2 linked regions of the Shumkonia mesophila genome follow. Each later gene encodes a partner of the first gene's protein in a complex. Links are inferred from orthologs where the notes say so. Each region holds a gene or a part of one and is shown on either strand. Other genes may lie near its edges.

Region 1 (3,384 bases):
GGAACCACTCGCCGTCATGGATCATGCCGTAAAGCCGGCGCTTTTCCATGGCCCGGTTGTAAAGGACGTTCAGCGGGAACCGCCCCTTGGGCGCGTTCTCGAACAGCCGCGGATGCAGGATCTGGATGCCGGTGAACAGGAAGGGCGACAACTCGCGCTCGGGTCGGGGGCTGAGCACGCCGGCCGGATCGACGATGAAATCGCCCATGCCGGTGTAGCCGTAGGCCTCGACGGTGGAGTGCAGGAGCAGCAGGCCGTCCATCCGCGATTCGTCCCAGGTTTCGGCCATGCGGCGCAGGGCCGAATGGGGACCGTTGAGCCACATGATGTCGGCGTTGACGACCAGGAACGGCTTGTCGCCCAGCAGCGGCAGGGCATTGGCGATGCCGCCCCCGGTTTCGAGGATCTCGGGCTCGCGGGAAAACACCACCGGGGGCGACTTGCGCCGCTTGACATGGCTCTCGATCAACTGGCCGAGATGGTGGACGTTGATGATCACCGTGCTCAGGCCTTCCTCGTCCAGGCGGTCGAGGCTGTAGTCGAGCAGCGCCCGGCCGCCGACCTGGATCAGGGGCTTGGGCAGGGTCTCGGTGATCGGACGCATGCGGGTGCCGAAGCCGGCGGCCAGGATCATGGCACGTTCCGGCAGGTTGGGATGGCGGGGCGCCGCCTCCTTTTGCGGTTTGCGGGGGTCGTTCTTCAAGCTGCCACCGGCGGGCATGACGGCTTCTCTCTTCTTTCCGATGGAATGTTGCGGGCGAACCAGGCGGCGACGGGCGCCAGGTCCGGGTGGTCGAGGGCGCGTTCCAGAAGCCGCCATAGCCGGGGAATGTGGCCCAGGTAGCGGGGCTTGCCGTCGCGCAGGCAAAGCCGGGTGAAGATGCCGATCACCTTGGCGTGACGCTGCGCCGCAAGGACGGCGAAGGCGGCGTCGAAGGCCGGTCGGTCGAGGTCGGGAAAGGCGGCGGCATAGCGACGGCGCAGGGCGTCGACAAGCCCGGGGTCGATGTCGCGCCGGGCGTCTTCCAGCAGCGACATCAGGTCATAGGCGGCCGGCCCCGCCAGGGCGTCCTGGAAGTCGAGCAGCCCGCAGGCGGCAACGCCGGGGCGCCCATCGAGCACCATCAGGTTGTCGACGTGGTAATCCCGGAGCACCAGGGTCGTCGGCTGGGCCCGCACCGCGGCGAAGGCCTCCAGCCAGGCCTGGCCATAGGCGTGGCGCACCGCCGCCGGGGTCGGCCGTCCCATGACGCTGGGCATGTACCAGTCGGTCAGCAGGAACGCCTCGGCCAGCAGGGTCTCGTCGTCGTAGGGTTTGAGCCCGGCCGGCACGGCGGCCCCGGGGGCCAGTCGGTGAAGGTGGACCAGGACGTCGACGGCCATCTCGTAAAGGGCCCGCTCGTTGCCGCCTGCCTGCGCGACGCCGGGGCTTCGCTCCGGCGAAGGCAGATCTCCGGCCAGGATGCGGGTGAAGGTGGCGTCCCCGAAATCCTCGATCAGCAGCAGGCCGGCGGCGGCGTCCTCGGCCAGGATGGCCGGCGCGCTGAGCCCGAGGGCATTGAGGTGCCGGGCCAGCCGGGCGAACGGTCGCACGTCCTCCTTCGGCGGCGGCGCGTCCATCAACAGGACCGGCTCGCCGTCCCGCCGCAGGCGTTCGTAGCGGCGGAACGAGGCATCGCCGGTCAGCGGCGTCCGGTCCGCCCTTTCCCAGCCGTGGGCGGCAAGAAAGGCGCGGATGACGGCTTCGCGACCGGTGGCGGGGACGGCGTCAGGCAAGGCCGGCCTCCTTCAGGCGGCGGGCCCAGCCAGCGCCGCCGGCCAGGCTTGCCCGCCGGGCGGTGGGTTCGTCGCCGGCAGCGAGCGCCACCTCCAGGCGGCCGGGCGGCAACAACGCGCCCAGACGGGCCGGCCATTCGATCAGCGAGATGCCGTCGGCGAAGGCTTCCTCGATGGCCAGCTCGTAGGCCTCCTCGGGGTCGGCCAGGCGAAAGAGGTCGAAATGATGGATGGCGCCGCCGGGAAGGTCGTAGGACTGGACCAGGGTGAAGGTCGGGCTCGGCACCTCTTCCAGGCCATCGCCGCGGGCCCGGATGAAGGCGCGGGCGAACACCGTCTTGCCGGCCCCGAGATCGCCTTCAAGGGCGATCACGTCGCCCGGCCGGGCCGACTTCGCCAGGGCGGCGGCCAGGGCCTCGGTCGCCGCCTCGTCGGGCAGGTCCATGTGCAGCAGGCGGGGCGGGCGTTCGGCTGTGGACATCGGAAACGGCATCTCCGGACGGCAGCCGATCCCGGATCGGGCCCGGAATCGGACGGCGCCATTCTTACCCGGTCGACGGGCCGCTTTCCAAGCCCAATCGGCGGCATGCGGAAGGTGGATCGAAACCATCGGCCTCGCCCCGCGGGATCGCTCAGGTTCCGGCCTGGGTCGCCCCGGTGGGCAGCCGGCAGATCACGGTGGTTCCGCGGCCGGGGGCGGAGCGGATCTCGACCCGTCCGGCGTGCAGTTCGACGAAGCGGGTGACCAGCGACAGGCCGAGGCCGGCGCCGCGGCCGTCGACCTCGGGGTCGGTGCCGTGGCCGAACGGCTGCACGGCGCGGCGGATCTGCTCCTCGCTCATGCCCGGGCCGGTGTCGCTGATCGAGATGACCACCTCGTCGTTGGCCTTCCGCGCGGTCAGGCCGACGCGGCCGCGGGCCGGGGCGAAGCGCACCGCGTTGCTCATCAGGTTGAAGAACACCTGGCGCAGCCGGCGCCCGTCGGCGACGATCCAGCCGATGTCGGGCGGGCAGTCGAATTCGACCTTGAGGCTCTTGAACCGCGAGCGCTCGCGGACCAGCTTCAGCGTCCCGGCGAGCAGGCCGTGGACGTCGACGGCGTCCAGTTCGAGCGACATGATGCCGGCCTCGATGCTGGCGAGATCCAGGGTGTCGCTGACCACCGTCATCAGGTTCTGCGAGGTTTCGAGAATGCCCTGGCAGTATTCCTTCTGGCGGCGGTTGAGCTCGCCGAAATACTCCTCGGCCAGAATCTCGGCGAAACCGATCAGGGTGGTCAGCGGCGTGCGGATCTCGTAGGACACGTTGGCGATGAACGCCGATTTCAGCCGGTTGGCCTCGTCGAGCGCTTCGGCCCGCTGGCGCAACGCCGCCTCGACCTGGGCGCTGTCGGTGACGTTGAGGAAGCTGACCAGCACGGCGCCGTCGGGCAGCGGCACCGTGGCGTACTCGATGACGGCCCCGTCGGTCCGGGCGAGCCGCCCGCCGCCGGGCTCGCGCTTCATCAGCCGGGCCGCCGTGACGACGGGGCGGCTGCCGCCGGCGCTCTCCTCGAGGCGGGCGTTCATGCGGAGCGCGAAATCGGCGAGGTGAATGCCCTGGGCGATG
Region 2 (3,495 bases), 120 kb from region 1 along the record:
GGAAGCGAATCGGGCCAACAGGTCGCGCCCGGCCCCTTCGCCCAACATCACCGCCTCGGCGGGGGTTCCGCAACACGCGACGGTCACAAGCCGGCTGCCGTCGGGACGGGCCAAAAGGCCGCGCAACATCATCTGTTTTGATTCCGTAATGACGGCGAACGCGGCGATGGGGGTGCGGCACGACCCATCCAGCATCGCCAACAGCGCCCGCTCGGCGGCGACGCAGGCGGCGGTACCGGCGTCGTGGACGGCGGCCAGCAGGGCGGTGGCCTTGTCGTCTGCGGTCCGGCACGTCACGCCGATGGCGCCCTGGCCGACCGCCGGCAGCATTTCCTCGGGCTCCAGGATGGCGGTGGCCGCCCCGGCCAGCCCGATGCGCTTCAAGCCGGCAATGGCCAGGAGCGTGGCGTCGAAGGCTCCCTCGGCGATCTTTTTGATCCGGGTCTCGACGTTGCCGCGCAGCACCCTGACCACCAGGTCGGGCCGGCGGGCCAGCACCTGGGCCTGACGCCTGAGCGACGCGGTGCCGACCACGGCGCCTTCCGGCAGCTCCGACAGGCTTTTCGCGGCATTGCAGATCAGGGCGTCGCGCGGGTCCTCGCGGGCCAGGATGCAGGGCATCTCGATGCCTTCCGGCAGCCACGTCGGCACATCCTTGACCGAATGCACGGCGATGTCGATGCGCCCTTCCAGCATGGCCTCGTCGATTTCGCGCGTGAACAGGCCCTTGCCGCCGATCTCGGCCAGCGGCCGGTCCTGCACGGCGTCGCCCGTCGTCCTGATGACGACGATCTCGACGGCGCCTGGTGCCGCCAGGGCGGGGTGGGCGGCGATCAGAAGGTCGCGCACGCCCCCGGTCTGGGCCAGCGCCAGACGACTGCCGCGGGTGCCGATCCTTAAGGTAGGGGACGGGGTCATGGACACCGGAAACTGTGGATGTCGGAACGGGTGGTCTCAGCGTGGGCGACAGAGTAAAGTCCGGGGCCGCTTCCTGAAAGAGGCTTTTTTGGATGATCGTGCTCGGCATCGAAACCAGCTGCGACGAGACGGCCGCCGCCGTAGTCAACGACGGCCGGCGCATCCTGGGCGAGTCCCTGCTGTCGCAACTCGAGGCCCACGAGCCGTTCGGCGGCGTGGTGCCCGAGATCGCGGCCCGCGCCCACCTGGAATACGCCGATCACGTGGTCGGCCAGGCCATGGGGCGGTCGGGGGTCACCTTCGCCGATCTCGACGGCGTGGCCGCCGCCGCCGGCCCCGGGCTGATCGGCGGCGTCATGGTCGGCGTCATGACGGCCAAGGCCATCGCCGCCGTGCACGACCTGCCGTTCGCCGCCGTCAACCACCTGGAGGGCCACGCGCTGACGGCGCGGCTCACCGACGACGTTGCCTTTCCCTACCTGCTGCTGCTGGTCTCGGGCGGCCACTGCCAATTGCTGGCCGTCGAGGGGGTGGGGGCGTATCGGCGGCTCGGCACCACCATCGACGATTCCCTGGGCGAGGCCTTCGACAAGACGGCCAAGATGCTGGGCCTCGGCTATCCCGGCGGCCCGGCTGTGGAGAAGGCGGCGCTGGCGGGCAACGCCGCGCGTTTTGCCCTGCCCAGGCCGATGCGCGGCCGGCCGGGCTGCCACTTCTCGTTCTCCGGGCTCAAGACGGCGGTGCGCCAGACCCTGATGGCGCTGCCCGAGGGGAAGCTGGAGACCGCCGACATCGCCGACCTCTGCGCCTCCTTCCAGGCCGCCGCCGGCGACGTGGTGGTCGAGCGCTGCGGCCATGCCATCCGCATGGTGCGGCAAACCCATCCCGCCATCGGGACGCTGGTGGTGGCCGGCGGGGTGGCCGCCAACGCCTATCTGCGCGGCCGATTGGGCGAGCTGGCGAAGGCGGAAAGCCTGCGCCTGGTGGCACCGCCGCAGCGATTGTGCACCGACAACGGGGTGATGATCGCCTGGGCCGGGCTGGAGCGCCTGCGCCTGGGGCTCGCCGACGGCCTCGACTTCGCACCCCGCCCGCGCTGGCCGCTGGACCCCGACGCGCCGCCGGCCACCGGCGCCGGGGTGAAGGCTTAAGGGAACCCGGTAACAAGGGCGCGGTGCGGTCGAATCAGGGGCCGGAGAGATTCCCCACCGAGGGGCACCATAGCTCAGATTCGTGGGCCTGGGTGTCGACCGCCGAGCTGGCAACTCTGCCATCACCTTCTTGCGAAGGCCGGGGCCCGGGATTACCTTCAGGACCGACCTTGAGGTCATCGACCGCCGCGCGACTGGCGAGCAAGCGTGGAAGCGACCACGGGGAAGCGCGGAGGAACCTTCAGCCGATCGCCTGGGCGCAATTACCGGATGCCCGGGGCGACTCTGTGTCCTGAAGGAGCAATGACCATGCATCCCTATCGCGATCTCCTGCTCTCCACCGATCCCGACATCGCCGCGGCGTTGGCCGGCGAGGAACGTCGCCAGCAGGGCGGCATCGAGATGATTCCGTCCGAGAACTACACCTATCCCGAGGTGCTCGCGCTGCTTGGCTCGGTATTCACCAACAAGTATTCTGAAGGCTATCCGGGCCGGCGCTACTACGGCGGCCAGGACTTCACCGACGCCATCGAGGAGCTCGCCCGCAAGCGGGCCCGCGCCGTGTTCCGAGCGGAGCATGCCAACGTGCAGCCGCTGTCGGGCTCGCCGATGAACCAGGCGGTCTATCTCGGCTTCCTCAAGCCCGGCGACACCGTGCTGGGGATGGAGCTGTCGCACGGCGGGCATCTCACGCACGGCGCCCCGGTCTCGCATATGGGCAAGCTTTACAACTTCGTGCGCTACAAGACCGACCCGGCGCGCCACGGCGCCATCGACTTCGATCTCTTACGCCAGACCGCGCTCGCCACCCGGCCGAAGATGGTGCTGTGCGGCTTCAGCTCGTACCCGCGCGATCTCGACTACGCCGCCTTCAAGGCAATCGCCGACGAGGTGGGCGCGCTGACCATGGCCGACGTCAGCCACATCGGCGGCCTGATCGCGGGTGGCGTGCTCAAGAACCCGATGGACGCCGGGTTCGATTTCATGACCACCACCACTCACAAATCGCTGCGCGGCCCGCGCGGCGGCATGATCCTGTGCCGGGCCGATCACGCCAAGCGGGTCGACAGCTCGGTCTTCCCCGGCCTACAGGGCGGGCCCCACATGAACGTGGTGGCCGGGGTCGCCGTGACCCTGAAGCGGGCGGCGACGCCTGACTTCCAGGCCTACGCCCGCCAAGTCATCACCAACGCGAAGGTGCTGGCGGAAAGCCTGACGGCCGAAGGCCTGCGGCTGATCACCGGCGGCACCGACAACCACATGGTGGTGATCGACACCCTCGCCAGTGTCGGGCTCGACGGTTCCGACGCCGAGCACGTGCTCGACGCCATCGGCATCACCACAAACAAGCAGATCATTCCCGACGATCCGCGCCCGCCGCTGCGGCCCAGCGGCATCCGCCTCGGCACTCCCGCCGCGACCACCC

What was found. The genes of interacting proteins can lie anywhere in the genome.
Region 2: the proteins of tsaE (region 1) and tsaD are in contact, whole or in part, in a crystal structure (PDB 6N9A), measured with the Thermotoga maritima proteins. The link is inferred for Shumkonia mesophila from one-to-one orthologs. Residues at the interface, in WP_004082108.1 of Thermotoga maritima: Leu37, Gly38, Lys46, Lys57, Val59, Lys60, Ser61, Thr63, Phe64, Thr65, Leu66, Met67, Val69, Pro71, Tyr82, Arg83, Leu84, Asp86, Asp88, Phe89, Asp93, Ile128, Asp130, Glu131, Arg134; in WP_004082750.1 of Thermotoga maritima: Cys10, Asp11, Arg49, His50, Leu82, Gly84, Gly135, Gly136, Glu154, Thr155, Leu156, Asp157, Asp158, Ser159, Glu162, Asp165, Lys166, Arg169, Leu170, Tyr175, Lys213, Thr214, Leu217, Tyr218, Gln221, Arg222, Asn324.

Annotation. Positions count from the first base shown.
Region 1 is NZ_JAOTID010000001.1:722,313-725,696, forward strand. Bases 514-3,217 are described here. They hold tsaE (tRNA (adenosine(37)-N6)-threonylcarbamoyltransferase complex ATPase subunit type 1 TsaE), read right to left. Parts: upstream 2,258-3,217; coding sequence 1,769-2,257; downstream 514-1,768. Other genes in these bases: ODR01_RS03270 (nucleotidyltransferase family protein), read right to left, coding at 514-721; ODR01_RS03275 (aminoglycoside phosphotransferase family protein), read right to left, coding at 700-1,776; ODR01_RS03285 (sensor histidine kinase), read right to left, coding at 2,409-3,217. In the rest of the region: more of ODR01_RS03270, read right to left, coding at 1-513; more of ODR01_RS03285, read right to left, coding at 3,218-3,384. UniProt on the Escherichia coli protein: Required for the formation of a threonylcarbamoyl group on adenosine at position 37 (t(6)A37) in tRNAs that read codons beginning with adenine.
Region 2 is NZ_JAOTID010000001.1:600,206-603,700, reverse strand. The notes cover bases 225-3,039. They hold tsaD (tRNA (adenosine(37)-N6)-threonylcarbamoyltransferase complex transferase subunit TsaD), read left to right. Parts: upstream 225-1,010; coding sequence 1,011-2,069; downstream 2,070-3,039. Other genes in these bases: ODR01_RS02670 (serine hydroxymethyltransferase), read left to right, coding at 2,379-3,039; hemC (hydroxymethylbilane synthase), read right to left, coding at 225-918. Also shown: more of hemC, read right to left, coding at 1-224; more of ODR01_RS02670, read left to right, coding at 3,040-3,495.